3 regions of the Brevundimonas goettingensis genome follow, and region 2 is predicted to be linked to each of the others. Evidence: predicted binding sites of a transcription regulator. Region 2 holds the regulator's gene; each other region holds the start of a gene.
The links. The regulator LexA, encoded in region 2, represses DNA repair genes until DNA is damaged. The targets are predictions, from matches to a motif close to ATGTTCNCNANNTGTTCT.
Positions count from the first base shown of each region.

Region 1: recA (recombinase RecA) is a predicted target of LexA. The motif match lies at 2,479-2,496, and genes of this name have one in related genera.
Region 3: dinB (DNA polymerase IV) is a predicted target of LexA. The motif match lies at 990-1,007, and genes of this name have one in related genera.

Region 1 is NZ_CP062222.1:197,290-202,330, reverse strand. It holds gene IFJ75_RS01000 (CheR family methyltransferase) at 1-255, shown strand, start outside; gene IFJ75_RS00995 (M20/M25/M40 family metallo-hydrolase) at 353-2,242, shown strand; gene IFJ75_RS00990 (hypothetical protein) at 2,247-2,396, opposite strand; gene recA (recombinase RecA) at 2,613-3,695, shown strand; gene IFJ75_RS00980 (S41 family peptidase) at 4,202-5,041, shown strand, end outside.
Region 2 is NZ_CP062222.1:1,390,847-1,395,887, forward strand. It holds gene IFJ75_RS06910 (anthranilate synthase component II) at 47-637, shown strand; gene trpD (anthranilate phosphoribosyltransferase) at 642-1,682, shown strand; gene trpC (indole-3-glycerol phosphate synthase TrpC) at 1,679-2,482, shown strand; gene lexA (transcriptional repressor LexA) at 2,735-3,430, shown strand; gene IFJ75_RS06930 (ComEC/Rec2 family competence protein) at 3,579-5,041, opposite strand, start outside.
Region 3 is NZ_CP062222.1:1,671,506-1,676,546, forward strand. It holds gene dinB (DNA polymerase IV) at 1-966, opposite strand, end outside; gene IFJ75_RS08325 (hypothetical protein) at 1,101-1,319, shown strand; gene IFJ75_RS08330 (S8 family serine peptidase) at 1,877-3,745, shown strand; gene IFJ75_RS08335 (hypothetical protein) at 3,804-4,085, shown strand; gene IFJ75_RS08340 (hypothetical protein) at 4,082-4,471, opposite strand; gene IFJ75_RS08345 (hypothetical protein) at 4,629-4,910, shown strand.

The DNA of each region.
Region 1 (5,041 bases), 1.2 Mb from region 2:
GCCAACCTGCTGGACGAGCCGATCGCCGGCGCCCCGCGCTATGACGTCATCTTCTGCCGCAATGTGCTCTCGGACATGGACCCGGCCAAGCGCGGCATGGCCATCGAGGGGCTGGAGCGGCGTCTGGTCGACGACGGCTGCCTGTTCCTCGGGACCGACGAGCGGCTGGACGGGGACACGGTCGCCTTCCGCCCCGTCAACGGTCGCCGCGGCCTGTTCGTGAAGGCGCCCTCGGCGCTCAGCCGCGCGGCCTGATTTCCTCCTGCCCAATCCCGCACTCTGGCAGGCGAACCGACTTCCCAAACCCTCGTCCGCACACCTACAGTCTTGTCTCTGATCGGAGGGGATCATCATGCGGCTCGCCCTGCTTCTCGGCTCGCTGGCGCTTGCGCTGTTCATCGGCGTGATCGCCCTGCAGACGCCGTCGCCCAGGGGGCCGGAGACGCCGGCGACCGCCTTCTCGACCGCGCGCGCCATGACCGATGTGCGCATCATCGCCGCAAAACCCCATCCGCTGGGCACGCCGGAGCATGAGGCGGTGCGCGGCTATCTGTTCGGGCGGATGACGGCCCTGGGGCTGAGCCCCAGCCTGCATGCCGGCCCGCTGGAGGACTTCGCGAAGGCGCGCCTGACGAAATGGGGGCTGGATCCGTCGAAGCCGGCGATCAGTCTGGTCGGCGTCCTGCCCGGCCGCGATCCGACGAAGCCCGCCGTGGTCCTGATGGCCCACTATGACAGTGTCGCAAAGTCGCCGGGCGCGGCCGACGACACGGCCGGGGTCGCGGCCATTCTGGAAGCCGTGCGGGCCATCAAGGCGCGCGGCCTGGCCGACCGTGACCTGATCGTCCTCCTGACCGACGGCGAGGAGCTGGGTCTGGACGGGGCGCGCAACTTCTTCACGACCCACCCCTTACGCGACCGCGTCGGCGCCATCGTCAACCTCGAGGCCCGGGGCGGCGGCGGCCGCGCCATGATGTTCGAAACGGGTCCGGGCAACCGCCAGACCATCGACCTGTTCACCCGGGCGGCGGCCAGGGCGGACGGCGGGGCGACCAGCAACTCCCTGGCGGTGCTGATCTACAGCCTGATGCCGAACGGCACCGACTTCACCGTGCCGCGCAAACAGGGGCTGCCGGGGATCAACCTGGCCTTCATCGGCCGCCCGGCCCAGTACCATTCCCCGACCTCGACGCCCGACGCCCTGGATCAGGGCAGCGTCCAGCACATCGGCTCCCAGGCGCTGGAGGCTGCGGACGCCCTGCTGCGCGCCCCCGCCCTGCCCGCGCGCGGCGAGAGCCGGGTCTATGCCGACGTTCTCGACCACCTGATCGTCGCCCATGCGCCGGCGACGGGCTGGATCCTGATCGGGCTCACGGCGGCCCTGTTCCTGTTCGCGGTCTGGGGCGGACGGCATGCGGCATCCCAGGTCGCGGGGGGTCTGACCGTCGCCGACATCGGACGCGGCCTGCTGGGCGGGCTGTGGTTCCTGACGACCTGTCTGGTCCTGGCCCAGGCGGTGCGGTTGCTGGCGGGACCCATCGCCAGCCGGGTCACCTCGGCGGACACCTATTATGTCCTGCTGCGGCGTCTGCCGTGGATCGAGGGCGGCGTGGCTCTGACCGTTCTTGCCGTGGCTCTGGCGGCGCTGGCCGGGCGCGATGTGGTCGGGCGGCGGGTGCTGGCGGGGCTGGTGGTGGGCGCGGCCCTGCTGGCCACCGTCATGGGCGGCTTCATTCCCGTCCTGATAGGAGCGGCCGTGATCGCCGCGGGCCTCAGCCTGTGGTCGCAGGCCGCGCCGCGCTCGGTCTGGGGCGGCTGGCTGGGGCTGATCCTGCTGATCGGCCTGCTCGGGGCCGGGGCCCAGGCGGTCGCGCCCGAGGCGGCCTTCCTGCTGACCTGGCCCGCGCTCGCGGCGGCGGCGGCGGCGGCCCTGTCGGCCGCGATCGGCGCGCGTCTGGTCTCGAAGGCCTCGCTGATCCCCGCGGCGGTCGTCACGGTCGTCGGCGGCGGCTGGATCGCCAGCCTGGCCCACCCGATCTTCCTCGGCATAGGCATGGACCTGCCGGGCGTTCTCGCTCCGCTCGGCCTGCTGATCCTGATGTTCGTCCGGCCTCTGGCCCCGCCCCAGGTGGCGCGCGCCCTGGCCGGATGCGCCGCGGCCTGTCTGATCTTCGCCTGCGGGGTGTCGATGACGGCCCGTTTCGCCGAACCGGCGGAGCCTCCGGCCGCCTCGGCGGGCTGAGCCGCTAGATCACGATCAGCAGAAGCACGGCCGCGACCGCCGCCCCGGCGAGGATCAGCGGGCGATTGTGGCGATGCAGGAATGCGGCCAGATCACCGGTGACGGTGGCGGCGCGATAGTCATGGGCGTGAGGGTCGTCATGGTGGCATGTCATGTCGTCGTTAACGATCAGCGGCGGCCACGGTTGCATTTCTAACCGCGGCTTAATGCGTCAGAAACGGTCGCATGACCCATAGATGTTCCACGGATGTTCTCAGGAACGTCTTGGCAACCGCCCGGAAGCGTGTTCTACATCTGTTCACAGGGAGCGGGTCCACGGCGGGTCTCTCCCACGGCATTGATGGGAATCATGGCAAGGGAGAACGGTAAGATGGCTTCGCAGGCGGCATTGAAATTGGTGGGCAAGGAAGACGGCGACAAGCAACGCGCCCTGGAGGCGGCGATCGCGCAGATCGATCGCGCCTTCGGCAAGGGCTCGGTGATGAAACTGGGCAAGAACGGCGTCGCCGAGGTGATCCCCTCGGTCTCGACCGGTTCGCTGGGTCTGGACATCGCGCTCGGCATCGGCGGTCTGCCGCGCGGCCGGGTGATCGAGGTCTTCGGCCCTGAGTCCTCGGGCAAGACGACCCTGGCCCTGCACACGGTGGCCGAGATCCAGAAGGCGGGCGGCACCGCCGCCTTCGTCGACGCCGAACACGCGCTGGATCCGTCCTACGCCCAGAAGCTGGGCGTCAACCTCGACGAACTGCTGGTCTCCCAGCCCGATAATGGCGAACAGGCGCTCGAGATCGTCGACACCCTGGTGCGCTCGGGCGCGGTCGATATCGTGGTGGTCGACTCGGTCGCTGCGCTTACGCCCCGCGCCGAAATCGAGGGCGAGATGGGCGACAGCCTGCCGGGTCTTCAGGCCCGCCTGATGTCCCAGGCCCTGCGCAAGCTGACGGGCTCGATCAACAAGACCCAGTGCATCGTCCTGTTCATCAACCAGATCCGTCACAAGATCGGCGTCATGTACGGCTCGCCGGAAACGACGACGGGCGGCAATGCGCTCAAGTTCTACGCCTCGGTCCGTCTGGACATCCGTCGCACCGGCGCGATCAAGGACCGCGACGAGGTCACGGGCAACACCACCCGGGTCAAGGTCGTCAAGAACAAGGTCGCCCCGCCGTTCCGCGAGGTCATCTTCGACATCATGTACGGCGAGGGCATCTCCAAGCTGGGCGAGGTCATCGACCTGGGCGTCAAGGCCGGGGTGATCGAGAAGTCGGGCAGCTGGTTCTCCTATGACTCGACCCGCATCGGTCAGGGCCGCGAGAACGTCCGCGCCTTCCTCAAGGCCAACCCCGACATGGCAGACGCCATCGAGGACAAGGTGCGTAAATCGCAGAACAAGATCGCCGACGACCTGCTGGGCACGCCCGAGCCGGACGAAGGTCAGGATCTGGAGGGGTAGAATCCGTCCCCCTCAACGGGAAGGGTACCGCGACGCGCTTGCGTCATGGTGGAGGGGGCCAACCCCACCCAACGCATCCGGATCCAGCGCCTCCCCACCTGGGGAGGAACAGACACTCCCTCCGGCTGGTCCCCGCGACCCGCCGCCGACCCCGCGGGGCTCGGGCCGGAGTGAGCAAGGGCCGCCCCGCACAAGCGAGGCGGCCCTTTTTCCTTGGCCAGTTCATGTCGGCCGGCTCCGTCCTGCCGATCCGTGGCCTGTAGATCCCTTCGCCCCTCCCGACCCTGACGATCTCGCCGCCCGCGGCGGGCCGCGTATGCCGAGATGCAAGAGACGACCCGTTGCGTCGACTTCCGCCTCGAAAGCGGATCTCCACAAGGTCGCGACAGGGTGGGAGGCGGACGTTGAGCGATCACTGCGGCCAGGCCACTTCGACCTGTGTACCGTCGCAAGGGATAGGCAGCGAACAACCGGTCGTCCATCATGCCTGAGAATGGGGGTGATGGATGTCGATCTGGCTTTATCTTGCGGCGTCGGTCGGTCTGGCCGCCGCTCAGGCCGAGACGGGCAGGGATTGGGCTGAAACCCTGCGAGTGGACGCCACGGCGATCCATGACGCCGTCGCCTCGAGTCACCCGGGGATGGTCAATCCCGACGACCCGAGTTTTTCATCGACGAACGAAACGCAATACGCCCTGGCGCTGGATCGGGCCCGAACAGCCCGCAGCTTTGCCGACTATTTCTTCGCCATCCAGCACTACACCGCCGCCTTCGACGACGGTCACCTCGGGTTCGGAGTCTTCGGGGCGACCCCCGATCAGGTAAGGGCCTGGCCGGGGTTTATCGCGGGGGATGATGGAAGCCGGGGGCTGGTGGTGACACGGGCCGAGGCATGGTCAGGCGTTTCCGTGGGCGCCCACCTCAAGTCGTGCGACGGTCGTGACGCCTTCCAGATCGGAAAGGATCGGGTGGGCGCCCGCTTCGGTCGCTGGGAGCTCGCCTCCCAGCGGGCCATATTCGCCGCGATGGTCATGCTGGACACCGGCGACCCCTATGTCGCGCCCATCCGGCACTGCGTGTTCGACAGCGAGGGCGGCGAGGTCTCGATCGATCTCGACTGGCGAACGGCCGAACCCGGGTTCTTTTCTCGCTACAAGGTCTTCGACTCGCCGCCGCGCCAGGTCACCGGAATGCGCCGGCAGGATGACGGCGCCTACTGGATCACGCTTCCGACCTTCAACGGAAACCCCGAGAGCGACGACGGCCGCGCCTTGGAGGCTCTCCTCGCAGAGATTTCAGCGCAGGCGGACGCCCTGCGTCACGCGCCCACCATCGTCTTCGACCTG
Region 2 (5,041 bases):
CAAGCTTCGGCTTGGCGCGGAGGATTTCAGGTCCTAGAACCGCCGCATGATCCTCGTCGTCGATAACTACGACAGCTTTACCTACAACCTCGTCCACTACCTCGCGGAACTGGGCGCGGAGACGCATGTCGTCCGCAACGACGACCTGACGACCGCCGAGGCCTGGGCGCTGAAACCCGAAGCCGTCCTGCTCTCGCCGGGCCCCTGCGCCCCCGACCAGGCCGGCATCTGCCTGCCGCTGATCGACACCGCGCCGCTGGACATGCCGATTCTGGGCGTCTGCCTGGGCCATCAGGCCATCGGTCAGGCCATGGGCGGCCACGTGGTGCGCGCCAAGGCCCTGATGCACGGCAAGACCTCGCCGATCCTCCATGAGGGCAAGGGCATGTTCGCCGGCCTGCCCTCGCCCTTCACCGCGACGCGCTACCATTCGCTGGCCGTGCAGCGCGAAACCCTGCCCAACACGCTTCAGGTCACCGCCTGGACCGAGGACGGCGAGATCATGGGCTTCCAGCACCACGAGCGGCCGATCCACGGGGTCCAGTTCCACCCCGAGTCGATCGCCACCGAACACGGTCATGAGATGCTGGCCAACTTCCTCGATCTGGCGGGCGTCAAACGTCTGGCCATGGTCTGAGCCTGTGGCGGAAGGTGGTTTCAAGCCGCTGCTGGCCAAGCTGGTCGACGGCAAACCCCTGACCTCGACCGAGGCCGGCGACTTCTTCGCCGCCTGTCTGCGCGGCGAGCCCACCCCGGCCCAGGTCGCCGCCGCCGTCACCGCCCTGCGCATGCGCGGCGAGACGGTCGACGAGATCGCCGCCTTCGCGGGCGAGATGCGCAAGGCCGCCCTGACGCTCGACCACGACTACGACGTCATCGACACCTGCGGCACCGGCGGCGACGGCGCCCACACCTTCAACATCTCCACGGCGGCGGCTCTTGTCCTCGCCGGCGCGGGTCTGAAGGTCGCCAAACACGGCAACCGGGCCATGAGCTCCAAATCCGGCTCGTCCGACGTCCTCGGGGTCCTCGGTGTGGACCTGACCGCCGGTCTGGACCAGCAGAAGGCGGCGCTGGACGAGGCCGGCATCGCCTTCCTCTTCGCCCCCGCCTACCACGGCGCCATGCGCCACGTCGGCCCGGTCCGCGCCGAGATCGGCTTCCGCACCGTCTTCAACCTGCTCGGCCCCCTGTCCAATCCGGCGGGCGCGCGGCGTCAGGTCATGGGCGTCTATGATCCCCGCCTGCTGGAGCCCCTCGCCGAGGTGCTCGGCCGCCTTGGCGCCACCCGGGCCTGGACCGTCCACGGCCAGGGTCTCGACGAACTGACCACCACGGGGCCCAGCGAGGTCGCGGAATGGAAGGACGGCGCCGTCCGCCGCTTCACCGTCACGCCCGAGGACGCCGGCCTGCCCCGCGCCGACATCGAGGCCCTGCGTGGCGGCGACGCCGAGACCAACGCCGAGGCCCTGACCGCCCTTCTGGCCGGCCGGACCGGTCCCTATCGCGACATTGTCCTGCTCAACGCCGCCGCCGCCCTCGTCGTCGCGGACAAGGCGGATGACCTCAAGTCCGGCGTCGCCCTCGCCGCCGCCGCCATCGACGACGGCAAGGCCGCCGACGCCCTCGCCGCTCTCGCCCGCATCACCTCCACGCCCCTGCCGATCGAAGACCTCGTATGACTGCCGCCCCTCGCGAAGACGTCCTTGCAAAGATCGCCGCCTACAAGCGCGAGGACGTCGCCGCGCGTAAGGCCGCCCAGTCGCAAGACCAGATCGAATCCCTGGCCATGATCGCCGGCATGCCGCGCGGCTTCCGTCACAGCCTCGAGAAACACGCCGCCCCCGGCCGTCCGGCCCTGATCGCCGAGATCAAGAAGGCCAGCCCCTCCAAGGGCCTGATCCGCGCCGACTTCAACCCGCCCGCCCTCGCAAAAGCCTATGAGGCCGGCGGCGCGGCCTGTCTGTCGGTCCTGACCGACGGCCCCAGCTTCCAGGGCGACGACGACTATCTGGTTCAGGCCCGGGCGGCGGTCGCCCTGCCCTGCCTGCGCAAGGATTTCCTCGTCGATCCCTGGCAGGTCGCCGAGAGCCGCGCGCTTGGAGCCGACTGCATCCTGATCATCCTGGCCATGATCGACGACGTTCTGGCGGGCGAGCTCCTGGCCGAGGCCCGCCGATTCGGCATGGACGCCCTGATCGAAACCCATGACGAGCTGGAAATGGGCCGCGCCGTCGCGCTGGGCGGCGACCTGATCGGGGTCAATAACCGTAGCCTGCGCACCTTCGAGGTCGACCTCGGCACGACCGCTCGCCTGTCGCATCTGGCCCCGAAGAACGCCCTTCTGGTCGCCGAGAGCGGGATCTTCACCCCTGACGACGTCGCCGACGTCTGCATGGCCGGCGCCCGCGCGATTCTGGTCGGCGAAAGCCTGATGCGCCAGCCGGACGTCGAGGCCGCGACGCGGGCCCTGCTGGATTGAGTTCACCTCTCCATTCGCGAAGGCGAATGGAGAGGACAGATCGGAGCGCAGCGACGATCAGGTAAGGGCTACACCGTATTGAAAATCGCTCACCGGAAACATCGCGTCGCCCCCTCCTGATCGCTGCGCGATCTGTCCTCCCCACGCACCTCCGCGCGTCGGGAGGTGAGCCGCTCCTGTTAAGTTGACATTAGTGAAGAACACTTACAGAACATCGACGACGGTTCACGTCTTGTTCTGAAGGCTCCTCCCATGCTCACGCGCAAGCAGCACGAACTCCTGATGTTCATCCACGAACGCATCAAGGAGACCGGCGTCTCGCCCTCGTTCGACGAGATGAAAGAGGCGCTGGATCTGGCGTCCAAATCGGGCATCCACCGGCTGATCACGGCGCTGGAGGAGCGCGGCTTCATCCGCCGCCTCGCCCACCGCGCCCGCGCCCTGGAGGTGACCAAGCTGCCGGAACAGGCGACGACGGGCCCGATTCGCGGTCGCGCCCCCTTCACCCCTGCGGTGATCGAGGGCGGCGGACGCTCGGCGCCGGTGTCCGAGGCCGCCAACGACACCCGCGAACTGGTTCTGGTCGGCAAGATCGCCGCCGGCGTGCCCATCGCCGCCATCCAGGGCGACAACGGCCGCTATCAGGTGCCCGAGGCCATGCTGGGCGCCGGCGAACACTACATGCTCGAGATCGAAGGCGATTCGATGATCGAGGCCGGCATCCTCAACGGCGATCTGGTGGTCATCAAACGCGTCGACACCGCCTCCTCGGGCGAGATCGTCGTGGCCCTGGTCGAGGGCGAGGAAGCCACCCTCAAACGCCTGCGCAAGAAGGGCCAGTCCATCGCCCTGGAGCCCGCCAACCGCAACTACGAGACCCGCATCTTCGGCCCCGACCAGGTCGAGGTCCAGGGCAAGCTGGTCGGCCTGATCCGCCAGTATCATTGAATACCTGACCCTCTCCCACAGGGAGAGGGAGGGACCCGCCGCGCAGCGGCGAGAGGGTGAGGGGTTCCGCCCTCACCGGTGAGCGACATGCCCCCTCACCCTTTCGGCTTCGCGCATCGCTACGCTCTGCGAGCCTCAAGCCCTCTCCCTATGGGAGAGGATTTGTCTTCGTCCACGGCCGATCCCCTCGCACATCCGCCGTCCAGACGGCCTCCCAGCCCGCGCCCCCATCTGACCCGGCGCGCCACAGCTCCACCGCCCCGCCGCGCGCGAAATCGACGCCGTCCAGCACCAGAGTGTCCGCGCACCCCGCCGGAACCGTCGCCACCCGCGCCCGAACGCTGACGACCGGCGCCGCCCCACACATGGCGCTTAGCACCTCCTCCGACGGCGGCTTCGTCCCCCACCACAGGGCCACGGGCGCCGCATCGCGCACCTGAGGCGCGCAGGCGAACCGCCCGCACACCCAGCCTTCGTCCGGACGGTCCGTCAGGGTCAGTCCTCGCCGCCGCGACCACAGGTCGGCCGCGAACTCGCGTACGCCCGGGCGCACCGCCACCGCCTCCTTGCCTGAGTGAAACGCCGCATTGGTCCCGCCGTCGCCGATCCATAGATCGGGCGTCGGCGCCCGGGGCCAGAGCATGACCGCCGCCGCCAGCGGCAGGCCCAGCCACCTCAGCCGCCCGCGCCACAGGCAGACGAACAGCACCCCGAGGAAGGCGATGGGCAGCACAAAGTCCGGCGCGCTCGCCACCGTCCTCACCGCCCCCGGCAGGCCCGCCGTCCAGTGGCCGATGACCAGCATCAGCTCGATCCCCTTGCCCGCCACCCATAGGAAGGGCGCGCCCAGCCCCACGGGCTCCAGCAAGGCCCCCAACGCCAGCGCCGGCATCATCACGAAATCCGCCATCGGCGAGGTCAGCAGATTGGCTCCCAGCCCATAGACGGCCGTCCGGTTGAAATGCTGCATGGCGAAGGGTCCGGTCGCCAGACCCGCGACCAGACTGGCCGTCACCGCCGCCGTGATCCATCCGCCGATCCTCTGGACGATCAGGATCGGCCAGGGCGCCGAAAGCTCCCTCACCCGCGCCGGCCAGGCCTCCACCAGCGCCACAAGCGCCGCCGTCGCCGCGAACGACATCTGGAAGCCCGGCGTCACTATGGCCTCGGGCTGGAGCGCCAGCACCACCAGGGCTGCGACCGCGAGCGCGTGCATGGTGATCGCCTGCCGGTCCAGCAGGATGGCCAGGAAGGCGATGGAATAGGTGATGGCCGCCCGCTCGGCCGGCGGCGGCGCGCCCGAGATCACCAGATAGGTCCCGACCGCGATCAGGCCCGCGACCGCCGCGACCTTCTTGCCCGACACCCTTAGCGCCACCCACGGCACGGCCGCCACGCCCAGCCGCACGGCGAAGAAGATGAAGCCGCCGACGACCGCCATATGCAAGCCCGAGATCGACAGGATGTGCGCCAGTCCGGAATCGCGCATGGCGTCCAGATCCTCGCGCGCGATCCAGGTCTCGTGCCCCGTGACCATGGCCGCCGCCACCCCGCCGGTGCGCGGCCCCAGCCGGTCGACGATCTTCTGCGCCAACGCAAACCGGATCGCAT
Region 3 (5,041 bases), 280 kb from region 2:
GTCGAGGGCGACCGCGCTGAGGGTCTCCAGGTCATCGACGCGGCCTTGGACGGACCGGCTGCGGGTCGCCTGCCGGAAGTCCGCCCATTTGACCTTCACGGTGACGGTGCGGCCACGCACGCCGGTCTGCGCGCACCAGGCCCAGACGTCGGCCGCCATGGCCTTGACCCCGGCCTCGATGCCGACCGGATCGGTCAGATCCTCGGCGAAGGTCGTCTCCGAGCCCGAGGACTTGCGCTCGCGGTCCGGGCGAACGGGGCGGTGGTCGATGCCGCGCGCGATGTCGTAATACCAGCGTCCCGAACTTCCGAAATGGCGCTGCAGGAACTCGAGGGTCTGCGCCTTGAGATCCGCGCCCGTATGAATCCCCAGGTCGTGCATACGTTTGGCGGTCACCGGCCCCACGCCATGGAAGCGGGTCACGGGCAGGGTCTCGGCAAAGGCCTCTCCCCGGCCGGGCGGGACCACGAACTGGCCGTCGGGCTTCATCTGGTCGGACGCCAGCTTGGCCAGAAACTTGTTGTAGGAAATCCCGGCGGAGGCGGTGAGCCCGGTCTCATCCAGAATGCGCCGGCGGATGTCCTGCGCGGTCTCGGACGCCGTCGCCAGGCCGCGCAGGTTCTCGGTCACATCGAGATAGGCCTCGTCGAGCGACAGGGGCTCGATCAGAGGGGTGTAGTCGGCGAAGACGGCATGGATCTGGCGGGACACCGCCTTGTAGACCTCAAACCGCGGCGGGGTGAAAACCAGATCCGGACATTTGCGCATGGCGGTGGTCGAGGGCATGGCGGACCGGACCCCGAACTCCCGCGCCTCATAGCTGGCCGCCGCCACCACGCCCCGTTTCGCGGGATAGCCGACGGCGACGGGCCGCCCCCGCAAGGCCGGATCATCACGCTGCTCGACCGACGCGTAGAAGGCGTCCATGTCGACGTGGATGATCTTGCGGACGGCCGTTTCGGTCATGGTGCTGCGAGCCTACATCCACGAGAACAGATTGTGAACGTCCTTATGGGCGCTGGAGCCACACCCGACGGGGTTTCGGCCCGATAGCCGCGTCCATCCCTCGAAAATCCGGACGAACGCTGTAGGTTGGGCCCATGACTAAGCTCGATCATCCGAACGAACCGGGCAAGTGGACCCGACTGGACGCCGCCGAGGGACGCGCGCTCTGGCGTCGCGACCGCAGCGATCCCTTTCCCGTCACCCAGTTCTATCTTCTGGCCCCGCCCCGTCAGTCCGAGGTCTTCTATGACGAGGCCCTGGCCCGGCAGCAGTTCGCCGCCCTCGGACCCAGGACGGCAGACGAGGCCGCGTGAGACGTCGTCCGGCGCGCAGATCCGTCGGCCGCGACGTCCTGCACAGCATCCGTCCCCTTCTCCCTGCTCCGGTTTTCTGATCCATGCCCTGACCAGGAAGCGGCACGCGCCTTGTCGGATTTGAAGCGAACCGCCCGGCCGCGCCCGAAACTCGCACTGCCCGGTCATCCCCTGGCGGGTCCCGGGTCGGCATTCTATCCGTGCCGCGAAGCGGTTCGCGCCCGATCAGGCGTCCTGGCCGCCTGCTCTGCCGACCCGGCGAGCCGGGCCGGGGCCCATCGCCCGTCCGGAATTCGCCGGCGGCCCTGTTGATTCAGGCCACACCGGCTCTCTGCGACAGGGAGCGTGAGTATCGGCGGACGCCAAGGCGCGCTACGAAATCAACGCCCCCCCGAAAGCGACCAGCCGCCCCAAACCAGACGCCTCGTGTCCACCGAGCATCACCCGGTTTACGGGCCCCAAGCCTCCTAAGGGCCCATGACCGCCGGCGAGCTTCACAAACCCTTGTCGTGCGAAACCGTCGCTGTAACCTGAGGGCTGATCGAGGGGGAACAAGGATGCGGATCGCTATATTGGCTGCGGCCTGGGTCGTCATGGCGACCGGCGCCTCGGCCCAGGACGCCAGACCCGTCATCGCCTCCCGCGCCGATCTCCCTGCGACCCGTTTCGAGGTCGCAGGTCCTCCGAGTGAAATCTATCTGACACCCGCGTTCCTGGACGCGCTTGTGCCCCACATCCGGCGCGAGGGCGAACGGCTCTTGTCGGACTACCGGATCACCGACCCGGAAATCGAGGCCCGGTTGCGGATCGGCCTGGCCTCCATCGCCCTCCTGCAAGGTCGCCCCGACGACTCCGTCGCCCTGATCCGGGAGCAGCGGACCCACGAATCCAAACCTCAGATGAAGCAGGTGGGGTATCTGGTCAGAGAGGCCATGGCGGCCGGCGCCGCGGCCCCGGTCCCGGCCCGCTGCGACGTTGCCGTCAGAACCTTGTCCAGAACGCTGGAGTCTGCAGACCCGTCCGTGGTCCGCGATGAGGTGCTGAGCCGTTACGGCGTCACCCAGACCGCCAGCCCGGCCTTCCACGCCGGGAGCGCCGCCCTGGTGGTCGATCCGCAAGCCAGGGCGCAAGGGTCGATCGACATCATGGGCGGCCTCGCCCTGGCCGGCATGGCCGCCGAGGCGGTCTATGTGCCGCCCTGCCGCGAAACCATGGCCGCCGCCCTCAAGGCCTGGCTGGATGTTCCCTCACATCGGCCCGCCGACATCTGGCCGGCACGCGAGCCTGCGACCGAAGATCTCGAGGGGGCCCGGCCTGTCACCGTCGCTGTTCTCGAGAGCGGCTTTGATCGTACCCTGTTCGCAGGGCGATTGGCCTTCGATCCCGCCGAACCTCTCGATGGCGTCGACAACGACGACAATGGTGTGATCGACGACGCGTTCGGGCCGACCTTCGATTTTCACCTTCGGCCCACGGCCGAGGTGGTCACCCCGCCCTCGCCGGTGCTCGCCGCACGGCTCGGGCTTCAGACCGCGCTCGAAAAGGGTCTGCGCGATCTCGCCTATGGCGACGACACCCCGGAATCCCGCTTTGTCGCCGAACGGGCGCGAAACGCCGGCATCCAGGAACAGATCGAAGACACGCTTGCGACCGAGGAATGGGGCGCCTGGTCTCACGGGACCTGGGTTGCGAGCCTGATCGCCGATCCGGCGCCGTTCGTGCGCCTGTACGGGGCCAACGCCATCCCCTTCGGCAACAGTCCAGAGCGCGTCCCGGTGCTGGAGGACGACGCCGCGCGGTGGGCGGCGATCCTGCCCGGGGTCTGCCGTCGGATGCGGGGCGCTGGCGTGCGCGTCGTCAATATGAGCTGGGGATTCGACAAGGAGGAGGCGGCGACGACCCTGCTGCAGACCGGCGCAGAGACCGACCCCGACCGGGCCGCGGCGCGGGGCGCGGCCATCTACGCCACGGCGCGAGCGGGGATCGAGGCCCTGATGCGGGACTGCCCCGACATCCTCTTCATCGCCGGCGCCGGAAATACCGACCGCGCGGACGTCGACGGCGGGAGCGCGCCCTCCTCGATCGACACGCCCAATCTGCTCGTCATCGGGGGAACCGGCGTGACGGGCCTGCCGACGACCTTCACCACCTATGGACCCCAGGTGAAACTGTATGCCCTGGCCGAAGGAAACCTGGTACGCGGTCCAGGCGGCCAGGTCATGCGGTCGTCGGGCACGTCATTCGCCTCGCCGTTCGTCGCCCGCGTGGCCGCTTCGATGCTTGCGGTGGCTCCGCAGCTGTCACCGCAGGCGGTGATCCGGGGTCTCCTCCTTACGGCGACCCCGATCAGCGATGACGGCCTGCCCCTGGTGCATCCGCAAAAGGCGGTCCTGTGGGCGCGCGCTCAACCCCAGGACCCGAGCTAGGCTGAATTCTGACAGCTCAGACCCGGACGGGCACACGCGACTCGGTTAGACCGCCAGCATGACGCCCGCCCAGCTCCACCAGATTCTCGACGACATGCAGGCCAAGGCTGCCGGCAGTCCCGACGCCATGCCTGGGCTGATCACCGTCCAGACCAATGACTGGATTGCGAGCATCGCCGCCCTCTCGACGAAGCCAAGGACCCTCGTTGACGGAATCCGTATCCGGGACATCAAGGTCGCAGTCGGAGCGACAGAGATGACGGGCGTCATGACCCGCGCCGAGGCCGGTGAGCGGGGCGAGCCCTATCGCGAGCTGGAATTCCGCGTTCCGACGCGCTAGCGCCGCGGAGTAGGAACGGGCTCGACAGTGTTGGAAGGCACGGTCGGCGCGTTGACGTTGGGCGCTTCGCCGGTCGGAACAGGCTGGGCCTCACCCGTCGATGTCGTCGGAGCGTCGGCTGTCGGCGGTCCCTGGGCCGCGTCGCCTTCGAACGCGCGGACATCGGCAACATCGCCACCCACATTGGGCTTCTCTGCAGCAAACCCGCCGTGGAAAAGCGTCCAAAGCCCGAACATGGCCAACGCCGCGGCGAGTGTGGATACGATCAGGATCACGAGAACGGGCACGCCGGGGCGTCCGCCGCGGACAAACTCCGCCTTCACCGGTCGGTTTTCGCGGACCGCCTCGGCGGCCTTCTCGTGGCGGTTCGGTTCTTCTGGCGTCATGGCGGGCATCTCCTGAGGTGAGGCCACAACGAGAGCTAGCTGCGGGCGTTCCAGCTAAGCCGCAGGTTCCGCGACCTCTTGACGGCGATACGCCCGAAACCAAAATCACTGCCGCCGGCGAGCCTGGAGGCCTCGCGGGCCATTCAGCGGAGGACCTATGGAAACGATCGTCGTTGAACCCCTCGCCCGCGGCTGGGCCGTTCAAGCGGATACTGTCGACAACCCGATGGTGTTCAGGACAGGGCGAGCGGCCGAGGAGACCGCCCGGGCGCTGGCCTTCAGACTGGCTCAAGCGGGCAAGCTCGTCCGACTGCGTCTGAAGCTTCGCAACAGCACGACCGAGGCCCGGTTCGTCTGTCTACCTCCGCTTGACCCTGAGTCCCCGCCGAACCTCGTCAACCTGCCCGACGTCCGCCAGCCCGAGCTTGAGACGGCCTGACAGCGGCGGTTCAGATTTGGTTCCTTAAATCAACACCTTAAAGCGCGCTGCTGCGACTGATCGTCAATCGGGAGTTGGTCGCAAACGTCGGTTCAAGCGAGGCGAGGCACTAGTCAGGCCTCGCGCAAGGT